Regions from separate parts of the Pseudomonas sp. H1_D05 genome, predicted to be linked through region 1. Evidence: riboswitches for the same ligand, from Rfam matches in the RefSeq annotation. Region 1 holds a riboswitch; each other region holds the start of a gene.
What was found. Region 1 has a riboswitch for cobalamin ahead of AB4O11_RS20585 (ABC transporter substrate-binding protein). Riboswitches for the same ligand answer to the same signal wherever they lie in the genome.
Positions count from the first base shown of each region.

Region 2: another riboswitch for cobalamin. It lies ahead of cobW (cobalamin biosynthesis protein CobW); the one in region 1 lies ahead of AB4O11_RS20585 (ABC transporter substrate-binding protein).
Region 3: another riboswitch for cobalamin. It lies ahead of cobO (cob(I)yrinic acid a,c-diamide adenosyltransferase); the one in region 1 lies ahead of AB4O11_RS20585 (ABC transporter substrate-binding protein).
Region 4: another riboswitch for cobalamin. It lies ahead of AB4O11_RS21300 (TonB-dependent receptor plug domain-containing protein); the one in region 1 lies ahead of AB4O11_RS20585 (ABC transporter substrate-binding protein).

Region 1 is NZ_CP162825.1:4,547,374-4,551,582, forward strand. It holds gene AB4O11_RS20575 (ABC transporter ATP-binding protein) at 1-402, opposite strand, end outside; gene AB4O11_RS20580 (FecCD family ABC transporter permease) at 399-1,403, opposite strand; gene AB4O11_RS20585 (ABC transporter substrate-binding protein) at 1,412-2,425, opposite strand; cobalamin riboswitch at 2,570-2,763, opposite strand; gene AB4O11_RS20590 (Ppx/GppA phosphatase family protein) at 2,806-3,741, opposite strand; gene phnX (phosphonoacetaldehyde hydrolase) at 4,089-4,209, opposite strand, start outside.
Region 2 is NZ_CP162825.1:5,498,257-5,502,465, reverse strand. It holds gene AB4O11_RS24785 (hypothetical protein) at 1-420, opposite strand, end outside; gene AB4O11_RS24780 (2OG-Fe dioxygenase family protein) at 420-1,172, opposite strand; cobalamin riboswitch at 1,523-1,734, shown strand; gene cobW (cobalamin biosynthesis protein CobW) at 1,834-2,907, shown strand; gene cobN (cobaltochelatase subunit CobN) at 2,911-4,209, shown strand, end outside.
Region 3 is NZ_CP162825.1:3,735,503-3,739,711, forward strand. It holds gene AB4O11_RS16885 (PQQ-dependent sugar dehydrogenase) at 1-468, opposite strand, end outside; gene AB4O11_RS16890 (hypothetical protein) at 535-1,119, opposite strand; cobalamin riboswitch at 1,283-1,512, shown strand; gene cobO (cob(I)yrinic acid a,c-diamide adenosyltransferase) at 1,594-2,205, shown strand; gene AB4O11_RS16900 (cobyrinate a,c-diamide synthase) at 2,202-3,584, shown strand; gene bluB (5,6-dimethylbenzimidazole synthase) at 3,581-4,209, shown strand, end outside.
Region 4 is NZ_CP162825.1:4,708,222-4,712,430, reverse strand. It holds gene AB4O11_RS21310 (zinc-binding alcohol dehydrogenase family protein) at 1-1,005, opposite strand, end outside; gene AB4O11_RS21305 (LysR family transcriptional regulator) at 1,116-2,009, shown strand; cobalamin riboswitch at 2,056-2,261, shown strand; gene AB4O11_RS21300 (TonB-dependent receptor plug domain-containing protein) at 2,354-4,209, shown strand, end outside.

The sequences.
Region 1 (4,209 bases):
GCGCAGGTGCATTGCGTCAACGTCGGTCAGCGCCTGCTGAACAATCGCGTCGTCGGCCTGCGACCACGGTTGCAGCGCCGACAACCACGGCGTACGCCCCAACGCCACTGCGTCGAACACGCGAATGCCATCGTCGGTATCAGCTTGTTGCTCAACCACCGCAAGCTTTTGCGCAATGCTCCGTCGAGCCATTTTGCCCAGGCGTTGACCTTCAAGCAGCACCTGGCCAGCGCTCGGTTCACGCAGCCCGGCCAGCAACTTCAACAGAGTGGATTTGCCCGCGCCATTCGGCCCGACAATGCCCAGGGTTTCGCCACGCTGAACCTCAAGGCTGACACCGTTGAGCAACTCGGCGCCGCGCACCCTGAAGCTCAGGCCGGAACAACTCAAGACACTGTTCATCGTGCCGACCTGCGGCCGACCAGAATCAAGGCGAACACCGGCGCGCCGACCAGCGCGGTAATCACCCCGACCGGAATCACCTGGCCCTTGATCAGTGTGCGCGACAGCACATCGGCGGCTATCAGAAACACCGCGCCACCCAACGCACTGGCCGGCAGCAACCGCGCATGACCGGTGCCCAGCAACAGACGCGCGGCATGAGGAATGACCAGACCGACAAAACCGATCGAGCCGACAATCGACACCATCACTGCCGTCACCAGCGCTGCACAACCGATCAGCAGAATCTGCACACGCCGCACCGGAATGCCGAGCGACGCCGCCGAATCCGCACCAAAGGTAAACGCATCCAGCGCCCGCCGATGCCACAGGCAGACAACCAACCCCAATACGGCCACTGGCACCGCCAGCCACACCGATGGCCAGCGCACGCCGCCAAGATTGCCCAGCAACCAGAACATGATCCCGCGCGCCTGCTCGGAGCTGGCCGAGCGAGTGATCAGAAACGCTGTCAGCGCATTGAACAGCTGCGAACCGGCAATCCCCGCGAGAATGATCTGCCCGGTACCGCTGGCCGAGCCGCTGACCCGCGCCAGCACAATCACCAGCACGAACGCCGTGACCGCGCCGGCGAAGGCACCGACCGAAAGTGAGATGATCCCGGCACCTACGCCAAGCAGTGCGACCATCACCGCCCCGGTCGAGGCGCCGGCAGAAATGCCCAGCAGATAGGGATCGGCCAACGGATTGCGCAGCAGCGACTGTAAAATCACTCCGCAGGTCGCTAACCCTGCACCGCATGCGGCCGCGACCAATGCCCGGGTCAGGCGGTAGTTCCAGACGATGCCTTCATCGATCGGGTCGAGGACATGCCCGGCGCCCCACAATTTGTTCGCCAGCACTTGCAACACCACGTCCGGTGCAATCGAGGTTTCACCGATGGCCACGCCGGCGACCACTGCAATCAACAGGGTCGCCAGGGCCAGGAGCGTGCGGATCAGGCTGGCACTCATTGCGACAGGTCATAGCCGTTGATGGCCGTGGCCAATTGCTCAATGCCCTCGAACATGCGCAGGCTCGCCTGCAGGGCCATGGCGTCGACAATGATGATGCGGTTGTGTTTCACCGCGTCCATGTTGCGCGTCACCGGATCACTGCGCAGGAAGGCGAGTTTCTTTTCATAGTCGTCGGCGGGGAAACGTCGACGATCCATGCGCGCGATGACCAGGAAGGTCGGATTGGCCTTGGCGATGGTTTCCCAACCGACGGTTGGCCACTCCTCATCGGACGCCACCACGTTGCGCACGCCGAGGGTGCTGAGCATGAAATCGGGAACGCCTTTGTGCCCGGCCACGAACGGCTCGATGTCCATTTGTGCGCTGGAGAACCACACCAGCGCGCTGGCGTCTTTGAGCTGTTTGCCTTGGGCGGTGGCAATCGATTTGGCGAGACTCGCCTTGAGTTGATCATTGAGCTGCTGGCCACGCTCCTGAACATCGAAGATCTGCGCCAGTTGGCTCACGCTTTTGTAAATCGTCTCGATGCGAAACGGCGCCAGTCGCGTGCCATCGGCGCCGACGAGGTTGTCCTTGGCTTCGCAATCGGAAGGCAGCAGGTACGTTGGAATCTTCAGTTCATGAAACTGCTCGCGCGTGCCCACCGCGCCTTGCGGGCCGACCATCCATTCCAGTTCCACGGCGACCAGTTCCGGACGCTTGCCGATTACCGATTCGAAACTCGGCTCGTTGTCAGCCAGGCGCTCGATCTGGTCGTTTTGTGCCTTGTATTTGGCCAGCACATTGTTGAACCACAGTGAGGTGCCGACGACTTTGTCGCCCAGGCCCATGGCGTAGAGCATCTCCGTGCCGGCCTGGCCGATGGTCACGGTGCGCGTCGGTGCGTACTGGAAGGTCAGGGTGCTGCCGCAGTTCTCGACCGTCAGTGGATAGACAGTCGGTGCCGCCTGCGCCAGGGCGCCAAGGCTCAGGCCGGTAATGAGGGTGGCGATGCGGGGCAGCAGCATGGGGCAGTCTCCAGGGGAACCGTACGGGGAGCGGGAGAGTACGGTCTGGAAACACACCATCGAACGCGGTCAGGAAAACAGCGCAAGGCCGAGCAGCCAACGAAGACGCGCACGGCACGATGTCCTTCCCGGACACCCCGCCGGTTAGTAATCACTGTGCCGGCAGGTCTCCTGACTGATGCGTCATCGCCTGGCTCCGGCCTTCCCGGGATTCACCCAGTGGCAGTCGTGGAGCAGGCTCGGCACCTACAGTTGCGGGGGCAGTTCCGGTCAATGCTGTGCAAGCACCCCGGATTCCCTATTAGTCCCGTTCGGGAACCAGCGGCGGCATGGTAGTCGATCAAGCCGCCGAAGGGGAGACGAATCTGTTGCGGCGAGGATTAGTGCTGGCTCATCAAACCGTGCAACACGCCCAGACGCAGGCCCGGTTCGGAGGGCAGCATTTGTGCGATACCGAACACTTTGAATGCCGCCAGTATTAACACCAGACCGCCGGGCAGAATGCTCTGGCGGTGTGGTTGCAGGCCTGCGAGCTTGAGCTGTTGCACGTTGTTTACCTTCAACAACAGCAGCGACAGGCGCAGCAGGCCGCCGTAGGTGATGCCGTCCTGGCCGAAGTCGTTGAGGCGATTGGTCTTGAGTACTTTGGCGAGCATGCGCGCGGTGCCGGAAGAGCCGATGGTTTGCTGCCAGCCCTGAGCACGGTAGCGCCGGGCAACTTTTTCAAACTGCAGGATGGCGAAGCGTTCGGCCTCCTGTAGCGCGCCGGCGGACACATCGCCGCCGCGAAAGAATCGCGTGCTCAAGGTGCCGCTGCCGATGGCGATGCTTTCGGTTAACAAGGGTTGTGAGCCCTGGCCGAGGATCAGCTCGGTGGAGCCGCCGCCGATGTCGACCACCAGGCGCAGGTCGTCGGCGCTGGGCAAGGCGTGAGTTACGCCGGCGTAGACCAGCCGCGCCTCTTCATGGCCGCAAATGACGTCGATGGGAAAGCCCAGATGCCGCTCGGCACTGGCCAGAAACAGTTGCGCGTTGTCCGCTTCACGCACCGCGCTGGTGGCCACCGCACGAACCCGGCCGGCCTCGAAACCGCGCAGCTTCTTGCCGAACCGCGCCAACGCCTGCCAGCCGCGATCCAGTGCCAAGGCATCCAGTGCGCCGCCATCAAAGCCTTCGGCGAGGCGCACCGGTTCGCGCAGGGTTTTCACTTCCTGAATCTGCAAGCCTTTGCGGCTGCGCACCGACTGGCCGATCATCAGGCGAAAGGCGTTAGAACCCAGGTCGATGGCGGCAAACAGCGAGGCGTCGTCTTTCATGGGAATCCTTGCAGAGCATCCGTCGCGAGGCTCAAGACGGTTTGCGAGGATTCTGCCGTGATCTTGATGACATCCTGATGACGGGGGCGGGGCGATTGAATGAATTTGCGACTGTCACGACACTGTCATTATCCGGCGTCTATGCTGAGGTCAATACATCGCGTGTTCTTAAAGTTTTTGCTGCCAGTTTTGGCAGCTTTTTTTTGCCCGCGATTTGGCTGTTGATCGTTCCCACGCTCCGCGTGGGAACGCCTCTAGGGACGCTCCGCGTCCAGTGACGCGGAGCGTCACGGGCTGCATTCCCACGCAGAGCGTGGGAACGATCAGCGCAGGGTGCGGACGATCAATCAGCAGGACTGTGGAGTTTCGCCCCGGGCCAGGCGCGCATTGATGTCTTCGATCACTTCGGGCAGCTCGGCGATGGTGTCGATCAGGTAGTGCGGGCGCGAAGGGGCGAACATCTTGCCG
Region 2 (4,209 bases), 950 kb from region 1:
CCCGCCACTTTCGGGCGCCAGTGATAATACGCAGTCGCCCGGCTCGGTCAGGGCGGCCAGCACGCTCAGCGTGCAGTGCACGCCGGAGAGCACACGGTATTCGACGAACGGCGCGTTGAACATTGCCTGCACGGCTTGGGTCGCCAAAGCCTTTAATGTTTCGACTTCGGGGAAGTGTTCGACCTGCATACCATTGAATTCGGCGGCATAGCATTGACCGTCAATGGCCTGTGCATTGAACAAGTAACGCTCGTAATGGCGATTCTGTCCTAGCGTGCGTGCAGTCTCGGACAATATGTTTTCATTGGCGGTCAGCGATAGTGTGGAAGTTCTTCGTGCGCACGCCTGTTGAAACTGTTCAATGATGAAGTTATGCGCGAGTGGGGTACTGACTGAAAGTGCATGAGTCGAATGATTCATTAGTAGTCCGCCAGGTCGAAGTCGATAATCAACATATCGCGACTGCCGCGATCCGAATTAATGCTCGATGTTTGCAGTGGGGAAACTTCATGCAGAAGTATTCGGTCATTCAAGACGACGGTTTCCAGATAGTCAGTCAAAGTTGCACTGAATACTTGGCCACCTTCTTCATCAAATATCCGGCTTTCGCCACCGATGACATGCTGACGTTGAATCAGGTGTTGAAAGACAAAATCGTGCCCGTCGCGATGTCGGCCCTCAGGAGTGGCCTGGCCAGCATTGCCTTGATCGCAGAGGATACGGAACTGATGGCAGGTCACGAGCCAGTCGCGCGGGCCCAGCGCCATGTCCAGCAGTGCCAGGTCGGCGGCCAGCAGTGTCTGTAGAATCGGGGAGTCAATGAACGTCGCCTCGCAGCGGGTGTAGGTGCGCTGCACCCCGCCCAACAGCGGGTTGTCGGTCTCGGCTTGAAAAAAGTGGCAGTCTTGCAGCGCCGTCCACTGGCGTTCCCGTTGGCGATACTGGAACTTGCAGATGCGTCGTTCGCGAAGACCGTTCTCTGCGCTGAGATACGCATCGGTATGCAAATGCTCCCAGGTCGCATTGAATGCCCTGCATGCTTCGCGTCCCAGCAGCGCAACATCCAATGCTGGATAGTGGGCACTGTGCGCATAGTGGCAATTGCGCAGTAGTTCGGAAAGTTCCTTTAGTCCGGCATCACTTGATAGCCGTAACGCGTTACCGGCACTCATGTTGTGGATACCCATGGGTGCAGGAAAGAAATAGGCAGGATCAAATACTGATAATAATCAGCCATGCAAGAAATCCTTTCTTGAGAGACTCATAGTCCTTGTGCGAACTCATCGTTCATATCTTGTATTGATTTATCAATTTGGTTTTTGTAAAGATATGTAATCGAATGCGCGCAGCCGCTCTATTTCAGGGTTTAACCCGGTGGTGGTTTTTTAATTTAACGGATAGGGCATGTAAGACATAACTTACAACTACTTCTTAAGTGAGAAGTGTTCGCGATCATTAGATGAAAAAGTTGCTGTCCTTATAACCACAATGATCCAGGCGTTGACCCGCCTGCCGTGCATGCGTAGCCTTGCGCATTCGAGGTTCTCCGGCGTGTGCCGGAGCTAAGAAGGGAACGCGGTCAATGCCGCGGCTGCCCCCGCAACTGTGAACGGTGATGTTCGCTGCCACGCCACTGCCAGCTCAACTTATGAGCCCGCGGGAAGGCGCAGCCAACGCCAGGCCCAGCGCCTGAACACCGTCAGCCAGGAGACCTGCCTCGTCACAGATTCTCACTACAACCGGGCGGGGTGATCCGGTGGCGAACTCTCCAGGCACGCACGCGCGTTGCCGGTTCTCGTCCCGTATGCCCGCCGCTTGCCAAAGGGCATACCGATGAAAACACTGGCCAAACTCCCCGTCACCATCGTCACCGGCTTCCTCGGCTCGGGCAAGACCACGCTGCTGCGGCACATGCTCGACAACGCTCAGGGCCGTCGTATCGCGGTGATCGTCAACGAGTTTGGCGAGTTGGGCATTGACGGTGAAATCCTCAAGCAATGCACCATCGGTTGCACCGAAGAAGAAGCCACCGGTCGCGTTTACGAACTGGCCAACGGCTGCCTGTGCTGCACCGTTCAGGAAGAGTTCTTCCCGGTGATGCGCGAACTGGTTGCCCGTCGCGGCGATCTCGACCATATCCTTATCGAAACCTCGGGCCTGGCCCTGCCAAAACCGCTGGTACAAGCCTTCCAGTGGCCGGAAATCCGCAGCGCCTGCACCGTTGATGCGGTGATCACCGTGGTCGACAGCCCGGCCGTCGCTGCTGGCACTTTCGCCGCGTTCCCGGATCAGGTTGATGCCCAGCGCAAACTCGATCCGAACCTCGACCACGAATCGCCACTGCACGAACTGTTCGCCGATCAACTGGCCAGCGCCGACCTGGTGATCCTCAACAAGGCCGACCAGACCAGCGCGGAAGATCTCGCTCGTGTCCGCGCTGAAGTCGCCGAAGAGCTGCCGCCAGCAGTGAAAATCATCGAAGCCAGCAACGGCCGTCTGCCGCTGGACGTGCTGATTGGCCTCGGCGCCGGCTCCGAGGAACACATCGACAGCCGCCACAGCCATCATGATCACCACCACGGTGAAGGCGATGACGACCACGATGACCACGATCACGACGCCTTCGATTCGATCTCCATCGAACTGCCACAAGCCGACGAAAGCCTGCTGCTCGACGCCCTGACGCAACTGGTGGTCAAGCACGGCATCCTGCGCGTCAAAGGTTTCGCCGCGATCCCGAACAAGCCAATGCGTCTGCTGATCCAGGGCGTGGGTACGCGTTTCGACAAGCATTTCGACCGTCAGTGGGGCGCTGATGAAGCGCGCGTCACGCGTCTGGTGTTGATCGGTCAGGAGCTCGACGCCGCGCAACTCGAAGCGCAACTGCGCGCTGCGCTCAGCGTTTAAGCCATGCACCTGCTCAGGACTCAGCCCGGCGGTTTCGTCTCCGATGACAACATTGCCGACCTTGGCCAAACCCCCGCCGAGCTGGTAATCCTGTGCAGCGGCGATTCCAGTCTGGCGCTGCTCGCCGAAGCCGCGCAGCAGTTGCCGGAAGATTACCCGAGCCTGCGTCTGGCCAACCCGATGCAGGTGCAGAATCACGCTTCGGTCGATTTGTACGTCGATGAAGTGCTGCGCCACGCCAAGGTGATTCTGATCTCGCTGCACGGCGGCATCGCCTATTGGCGCTACGGCGTCGAGCGTCTGATCGAACTGTCCGAGCGCGGTGTGCAGGTGATTCTGGTGCCGGGCGATGACCGTCCTGACCCGGAACTCAGCGACCTGAGCACCGTCAACGCTGTGGATCGTGATCGCCTCTGGCAATTCCTGCGCCAGGGCGGACTGGGCAATGCGCTGGACTTTTTCCGCTGCCTCGCCAACCGTTGGCTGGCTCGCGATTACGTCTGGGAAGAACCGCAGGCGCTGCCGCGCACGGCGATTTACCACCCGAATAAAACCAGCGCCGCACTGAGTGACTGGCAAGCCGATTGGCTGCCTGCACATCCGGTCGCGGCGGTGTTGTTTTACCGCTCGCATCTACAAGCGGCGAACACCGCGTTCATCGATGTGTTCTGCCAGCGCTTGCAAGCGGCGGGGCTGAATCCGCTGCCGATCGCGGTGGCCAGTCTGAAAGAACCCGGCTGCCTGACGGTGGTCGAGGACTGGCTGGACGAGGTTGAGGCAGGGGTGATTCTCAACACCACCGGGTTCGCTCAATCCAGCCCGGAAGCGCCGCATCTGCGACCGTTTCGCCGCAATATCCCGGTGATCCAGGCAATCTGCGCGCAGGACAACGAGCCCGGCTGGCGCGACAGCGAGCAAGGCCTGGGTCCACGGGATCTGGCCATGCACATTGCCTTGCCGGAACTCGACGGGCGCATCATCAGCCGACCGATCAGTTTCAAGGATCTGGCCTGGCGCAGTGAGCGCAGTCAGTCCGATGTCGTCTGCTACCGCGCGCAACCTGAGCGCATGGATTTCGTCGCTGAACTGGCGCGGCGCTGGATTGATCTGGCGCAAGTACCAAATGGCGAAAAACGCATCGCATTGATCCTCGCCAACTATCCGACCCGTGATGGGCGCATCGGCAACGGTGTCGGTCTCGACACGCCGGCGGCGGCGCTGAACATCCTGCGTGCATTGCAGGCTGAGGGATATCCGCTCACCGCTGAACTGCCGAATAGCGGCACCGAGTTGATCGAGCAA
Region 3 (4,209 bases), 810 kb from region 1:
GAACGGCGAGTTGAGGTTCTGCAGAAACACTGTACGGGTCTCGGCGACGCCATCATGATCGGCGTCACGCAGCAAGGTGATGCGGTTCGGGCTCGGCACGCCAGCGCCGGCCTTGCCCATGACCTTCTTCATCACCCAGCCACGAATGCCACTGCTGTCATCGGGCTTTGGCGGGGCATTGGTTTCCGCCACGAGCACATCGCCGTTGGGCAGCACATAGAGCCAGCGCGGATGATCGAGGCCTTCGGCAAATGCCGCGACCTGGGTGCCAGCCGCCGCAGTCGGTTTGCCGCCCTCGGGCCAGCCGATTGCCGGGGCGATGTTCACCGTCGGGATCAGGGTCTTGTTCGGTTCGGGCAGCTTGGGTGACGGGCCGGTGCCGTCGGTGACTTGCAGGCTGGAGGATTCACCGCAGGCGGCGAGCCCTCCGGCGAAGGCGATGACAAAAACGAGCTGGGGCTTGCGCATTGCTGATCTTCCCTATGAATGCATTCCTAATCATAGAGGAGGGCGCAAGCCCGATGGTTCCACTGTTTAGCCGCGGGCTTCCTTGAACAGCACGGCGATGCCCGGGTGATAGTTGCCGGCTTCGCTGCGCAATTTGCGGTAGGCGTAGGGGAAATACCAGGCGACCGCGCAGGTGTGTTCCTTTTGCAGGTCGTCGACCATGTCCTGCAGTTCTTCGGGGCTGGCGCTGTGCTGGGTTTTTTGTGGCGCGACAAACAGGCAGCCGAGCTTGAGGTCGCTGGCGTAGCTGATGCGTTTGGCGTCGTTGGTGATGTCCAGCAGGGCTTGAGTCAGATTCAGGTTGGTAACCTTTGGCCAGCGCTGAGTGGCCTGGATAAAGGCGCGGTCTTCGGCACCGGCGAGAAACAGATCGGCGCGGGCATTGCGCTCGCCTTCTTCGTTCTGCTTGCGCGTGGCAGTGTCGTTCAAAGTGACCAGCTCAGCCATCCAGGCCGCCGCCGAGAGCAATCCGAGATTGGCTTTCTCGTCATGCCAGTAAGGGGTGTCGCTGTCGCCGCGCACGGCGTTGTAGCGGTCGATACAGTCAAACCAGCGTTCAAGCACCGGGCGCAGGAATTCCAGGCGCGGGTTGCTGATGATCATGCCTTGCATCGTCATCATCCTTTATTGTTGTAGTGGGCTTTTCGAGAAAAGCATGGCTCTTTGATATCATTTGTATCAGTGTGGCACAAGATTGGCGGCAGATAAGTGATCGGCGGCAGTTATTCGCTCGATGGCCGCCTCTTTAATTGACGCTCCACCCCCAACCCTCTAACCTTCGCGGCTTGTTTCAGGTGCTCTGTGACCTGCGTCGACAGAGTGAAACAGGGAAGCCGGTGAGGGTTGTCTTCGCACGAAGAACCACCACGATCCCGGCGCTGCCCCCGCAACGGTAAATGAGTGAAAACTGCGCCTTGAGCCACTGCCTCGAAAGAAGCGGGAAGGCGCGCAGTCAGGCATGCGCCGCTCATGAGCCCGGAGACCGGCCTGATCCATCCAGCGGCATCACGGTGGGCGATGCCAGGCTTTTTGCCGTCTATTCTTGTGCCTGCCCGCCGTTATCCAGCCTCAACGGAGAGCTCCCCCATGACTGATTCCCCCGAGCGCGACGAACGCCATCTGGCGCGTATGCAGCGCAAAAAAGCCGTGATCGACGAACGCATCGCCAACTCGCCTGACGAGTGTGGCCTGGTGCTGGTGCTGACCGGCAACGGCAAAGGCAAAAGCAGCTCGGCGTTCGGCATGCTCGCCCGTGCCATGGGCCACGGCATGCAGTGCGGCGTGGTGCAGTTCATCAAGGGCCGTAACAGCACCGGTGAGGAGTTGTTCTTCCGACGCTTCCCCGAGCAAGTGCGCTTCCACGTGATGGGCGAAGGTTTCACTTGGGAAACCCAGGATCGTCAGCGTGACATCGCCGCCGCCGAAGCCGCGTGGGCGGTCTCCCGCGAATTGCTGCGTGATCCGTCGATCGGTCTGGTGGTGCTCGACGAATTGAACATCGCCCTCAAGCACGGCTACCTCGATCTCGATCAGGTGCTCAGCGATCTGCAGGCGCGTCCGCCGATGCAGCATGTGATCGTCACCGGTCGCGCGGCCAAGCCGGAAATGATTGAGATGGGCGACACGGTCACCGAAATGGGCATGCTCAAACATGCCTTCCAGGCCGGCATCAAAGCGCAGAAAGGCGTCGAACTTTGAATCAACCACGTCACTGCCCGGCGGTACTCATCGCCGCGCCGGCCTCCGGTCAGGGCAAGACCACCGTCACCGCCGCGCTCGCCCGTTTGCATCGCAATCAGGGGCGCAAGGTGCGCGTGTTCAAATGCGGGCCGGACTTTCTCGATCCGATGATTCTCGAGCGCGCCAGCGGTGCGCCGGTGTATCAACTGGACATGTGGATGGTCGGCGAGCAGGAAAGTCGTCGTCTGTTGTGGGAAGCCGCCGCCGAGGCGGATCTGATTCTGATTGAAGGCGTGATGGGCCTGTTCGACGGCACGCCGTCCAGCGCCGATCTGGCGCGGCACTTCGGCGTGCCGGTGCTCGGGGTGATTGATGGGACGGCGATGGCGCAGACCTTTGGTGCGCTGGCGCTCGGCTTGGCCAAGTATCAGCCAGATCTGCCGTTTGCCGGTGTGTTGGCCAACCGCGTTGGCACCTTGCGCCATGCGCAATTGCTCGAAGGCAGCCTCACCGAAGGTCTGCGCTGGTACGGCGCGTTGTCCCGAGAAACTGGCATCGAATTGCCGAGCCGCCATCTCGGTCTGGTCCAGGCCAGTGAATTGAATGACCTCGATGTGCGTCTCGACGCCGCCGCCGATGCATTGGCCAGCAGTTGTGAGGTAGCGCTGCCACCGGCGGTGGAGTTTGCCGCACCGGACGTGATCGCTGTCGAGCCGTTGCTGAAGAATATGCGAATTGCCGTCGCCCGTGATGAAGCGTTTGCTTTCACCTACGGCGCGAGTCTCGATCTGTTGCGGGCGATGGGCGCCGAGTTGAGTTTCTTCTCGCCGATCCGCGACTCGCAATTGCCTGAAGCGGACAGCCTGTATTTGCCCGGTGGGTATCCGGAACTGCACCACGTTGCGTTGTCGCAGAACACCGCGATGTGTGAGGCGATTCGCGCGCATCACGCGGCGGGTAAGCCGTTGCTCGCCGAGTGTGGTGGGATGCTGTACCTGCTCGATTCGTTGACTGACGTTGAAGGCACCCGCGCTGAATTGGTCGGGCTGCTTAAGGGCGATGCGGTGATGCAGAAGCGTCTGGCGGCGTTGGCGTTGCAAGCGGTGGATCTGCCGGAAGGTTCGTTGCGCGGGCACACATATCATCATTCGTTGACGACTACCGAACTGGCGCCGATTGCGCGGGGTTTGAGCCCGAATGGTGGGCGTGGCGCCGAGGCGGTTTATCGGGAAGGGCGGATGACGGCGTCTTATGTGCACTTCTATTTCCCGTCGAATCCGAGTGCGATTGCCGCATTGTTTGCACCAGACCGTGAGGCCGCTCCCACAGTTGAAACGGTGGTGACTGAAGCAATGCAATCCCCTGTGGGAGCGAGCTTGCTCGCGAAGAGGCCATGACCGACAACACATTCTCCGAAGCCGAGCGCCAATCGGTTTACCGTGTCATTGCCGAACGCCGCGACATGCGCCACTTCACCGGCGGCAGCGTCGAACCGGAGCTGTTGCGCCGACTACTGGAAGCCGCCCACCAGGCCCCAAGCGTCGGCCTGATGCAGCCCTGGCGTTTCATCCGCATCAGCGACCGCAGCCTGCGCGGGCAGATCCAGAATCTGGTGGAAGAAGAACGCATCCGCACAGCCGAAGCCCTCGGCGAGCGCAGTGACGAGTTCATGAAGCTCAAGGTCGAAGGCATCAATGATTGCGCCGAAGTGCTGGTCGCCGCGTTGATGGATAATCGCGAAAAGCACATTTTCGGTCGCCGTACATTGCCGGAAATGGACATGGCCTCGCTGTCCTGCGCGATCCAGAATCTGTGGCTGGCCTCGCGCGCCGAAGGCCTGGGCATGGGCTGGGTCTCGCTGTTCGAGCCGCAAGCGTTGGCGGATCTGCTGAAGCTGCCCGAGGGTGCCAAGCCACTGGCGGTTTTATGCCTGGGGCCGGTCAAGGAATTCTATCCGGCGCCGATGCTGGTACTCGAAGGGTGGGCGCAGGCGCGGCCGCTCAATGAGTTGCTGTACGAAAA
Region 4 (4,209 bases), 160 kb from region 1:
GAAACCTTCGAGTACCAGTTTGCCTCGGGCCTTGCCGCTCTCGACCAAGGCATGGGCACGGCGCATGTTTGCCGCGTTGATCGCGCCAAAATGTTCACCGACGGTCGTTTTCAAAATGCCCTGGTCAATCAGATCGCTGACGCGATTGAGCAGGTGATGCTGCTCAATCATGTCCGGGGTTTCGTACAGCGAACGGGTGAACATCAGCTCCCAGTGCAGCGACAGCGACTTGCGCTTGAGCGGCATTACGTCGAGGCTTTCAGGATCGTCGATCACGCCCAGACACCCTTGTGGTTGGAGCACTTCAATCAGCTGCGCAAAATGCTCCTCGGTATGGGTCAGGCTGGCGACATGGCTGACCTCGTCGATGCCCAGTGCCTGCAACTGTGCGAGCAGCGGCTGACTGTGATCGATGACGTGATGCGCGCCCAATTGCCGGACCCAGTCAGCCGTTTCCTGCCGCGAGGCGGTGCCGATGACGGTCAGCTGCGTCAACTGTCGGGCCAATTGCACCAGCATCGAACCGACGCCGCCCGCTGCCCCCGTGATCAACAGGCACTTGCCCTGCCCTGAACCTTCGGTGACACCGAGACGGTCGAACAACAGCTCCCAGGCGGTGATCGACGTCAACGGCAATGCCGCGGCATCCGCAGCACTTAACGAACGCGGTTTGTGCCCGACGATTCGCTCGTCCACCAGGTGAAATTCGCTATAACTGCCGGTGCGGGCAAGGGAGCCTGCGTAGAACACTTCGTCGCCAGGCTGAAACAGCGTCACTTCAGTCCCGACCTCGCGGACGATGCCGGCGGCATCCCAGCCGAGGATTTTCGGTTCTTTGGTGAAAGTGCCGGCGCGTACTTTGGTATCGACCGGATTGACCGACACCGCACGAACTTCTACGAGCAAATCCCGGGGGCCGGAAGTTGGCACCGGAAGGTCGATGTCCTGCAACGATTGCGGATCTTCAATGGGCAAAGCGTGTTGGGTGAAGGTGATGGCTTTCATGGAAACTCGCTGTCTGAAGAGCTGATGTGCTCGCTTGCCGCCATCTTCGACTTCCCAAGCACAAAGAAAAACCAGCAGAATGCGCCAACACTTTCACTGCAGGAGTGAAAATGATCCGCATCGATGATCTTGGTTTGTTCACCCGCAGCGCCGCGCTGGGCAGCTTCACCGCTGCCGCCCATGAGGCGGATTTATTGCCCGGCCAGGTTGCCGCGGCGATCAAGCGTCTGGAGCGTGAGCTGGACGTGCGCCTGTTTGCGCGCACCACCCGCAGCCTGCGATTAACCGCCGAGGGCGAGCAATACTTGCCCACCGCCCACTCGGTGCTGGAGGCGCTCAAGCAAGGCAAGGAAAACCTGCGCGGTGAAAACGCCACGTTGCGCGGCGTGTTGCAAGTGACGGCGCCGTCCGATCTGGGGCGCAACATTTTGCTGCCGTGGCTCACACTGTTTCGCCGCCAGCACCCGGAACTGACCTTGCGCTTTTCCCTGTCGGACCAGATGGCCGACTTGTTTCGTGACCCGGTAGACGTGGCGATTCGATACGGCTCGAATGAAGATGCCAACTACGTGGCGCTGCCGCTGGCACCGTGGAACCGGCGGGTGCTGGTCGCCGCACCGGAATACGTGGAGCGCCACGGATACCCGCGAACGCCGGATGATCTGCACAACCACGCTTGCCTGCTCTACCAGCAAGGCGGCCGGATCTACGACAAGTGGAGTCTGGGCAGTGAAACGATCCAGGTCTCGGGACCGATGTTCAGCGACGACGCCGACATCGTGCGCCGCTGGGCGTTGAGCGGCGAAGGCATCGCCAACAAATCCTGGCTGGACGTCAGTGCAGACGTGATCGCAGGGCGACTGGTCGTGCTACTGAAGGATTTTCCCGGCAATGCCTCACCGTTGAGTCTGGTGTGCCCGCATCGCAAGCAGATCACCCCGGCGGTGTCTCAGCTTTATGCGTGGTTGAGTGGCCAGTTTGTCGCTCTGGAACGTATCCAATAGCTCCCCCTGGTGGTTGCCGCATTGACGAGACGCTACTCGAATGTTCAGATGCCGGCCAGTTTCAGGTGTCCCATGCCGCCGTGCATGGGGTGAAACGGGAAACCGGTACGTTCTTTTCGAACAAGTCCGGTGCTGCCCCCGCAACGGTATGCGCGTGATGTTTTCAATACACCACTGTGGCCAGACGGCCATGGGAAGGTGAAAACCTCGATACGCGCGAGCCCGGAGACCGGCCTGGAATTTCGTTTGGCAAAATCCTGCGGTGGGCGGGCATGGGCCGGTATTGGCTGTGCGCGATGCCTTCTCTTGCATGCTCTTCTGCGAAGATCCTTTTCGAGAAGACAATGATTCGACCTTTCAACACTTCTGCTCCAACCCTGTTCCTTGGCTGCCTGTTCAGCCCGCTGCTACTGGCCGACGACGCGCCGCTGGAACTCAATCAACAAATCGTTACTGCACCGTCAGTGGAATCCACCACCGTCGCCGAGATGGCCAGATTCGGCAGCAAGGTCGAAATCGTCAGCCGCGAGCAGATCGAACGCGCCGGCCCCAGCGCCGATGTCAGCCGGGTGATGCAGATGTTCATTCCAGGCTTGTATGTGGCGCCGAAAAACGGCCCTTTCGACTACGGCACGTATTCGCTGCTCGGCGGGCGCAACGACGACACGCTGATCCTGCTCGACGGCGTGCGCCTGAACAATCGCCTGTACGGCGGCCTCTATCTGGACACTCTGCCGGCCAACGCCATCGAACGCATCGAAGTGCTCAAGGGTGGGCAGAGCCTGTTGTTCGGCACCCAGGCCGTGTCCGGCGTGATCAACATCGTCACCCGCAGCCCGCAATCGCGCAAAGCCGCCGGCGAGGTGAATCTGGGCGTCGACAGCTTTGGCGGCACCACCGAAGACGCCCGCGTCGAGAATATCTTCACTAACGGTTTCGGCGACCTCGGTTTGCTGGCGTACGTCAGCCATAACGTCTCCGACGGTTACCAGCCCTATCGCAACCGCGACATGAAAAACGATTCCGGCAAGGATCGCGCCTACGAAGTCACCACGTTCGGCGGCAAGGCGATTCAGTCATTCGGCGATGATTCGCGGCTGGAGCTGTTTTACCAATACGCCGACGCCAACCTCGATTTCGCCCGCCCGGTCGACAACCACAAGACCACTAACGACCGCGTGCAGCAGATCGCCACAGCGACCTTCGAGCAGACCGTCAATGAGCGCCTGAGCTACTTCGTCAAAGGCCATATCAACGACTGGGACACCCGCTACACGCGTGTCAACAACGTCGCCGGCGGCGGCACCAAGGTCATCAACCACAATGACTATTGGGGCTTCACCGATTGGGGTGTGCAGGCCGAAGGCAAGGCTGAATTGCCCGGCGATCATGTACTGGTGTTTGGCACCGACAATCAATGGTTCAAGGGCCAGGATGATGTGTTGATCATCGATAACGACAAGGCCGAAGCCCACGCTTTCTACACGCAACTGCGCCCGCAGATCGACGCCCTGCCCGACTGGCACCCGAGCATCGGTGTGCGTCACGAAGCCATGAGCGGTGGCGATGGTGCCACCGTCGGCATGCTCACTTCGCTGTATGACCTCAATGACAATTGGTCGGTGCGCGGCCAGTACGGCAGCGCCTACAAACTGCCAAACGCCGAGCAATTGTTCGTCAATGAACCGGGCGACGAGATCGGCAATCGCAACCTGAAGCCGGAAAAAAGCCGCAATGCGGAGCTGGGTGTCGACTACAAAGGCTTTCTGCTCGACCGCGAATTCAGCGCCAGCGTGACCCTGTTCAAACGCAAGATCGACGACTTGATCACCCTCGACGACATTCAATGGGTCAACGGTGAAGGCCAGGTGCGTATGCGCGGTTTCGAGGCCGACGCCAAACTCGCGCTCAACGATCAGTGGAGCCTGCAAGCGGACATGACCCGCAACCTCACCGAAACGCGCAGCGGTGTAACCCTCAACGATATCCCGAGCTTCTTCGCCCGTTCACGCGTGGGTTATGAATCGGAAAATCGCCTGTGGGGCGCCGGCGGTGCGATCCGCTATATCCGCGACATCAAAAGCTCGAAGCAAGTCGAGTACGGTAACTATTCCGTGGTCGACGCCGACGCTTATCGCTACCTCGACAACGCTCATCAGCACCGCGTGAGCCTGCTGGTGGAAAACCTGTTCGACCGCGA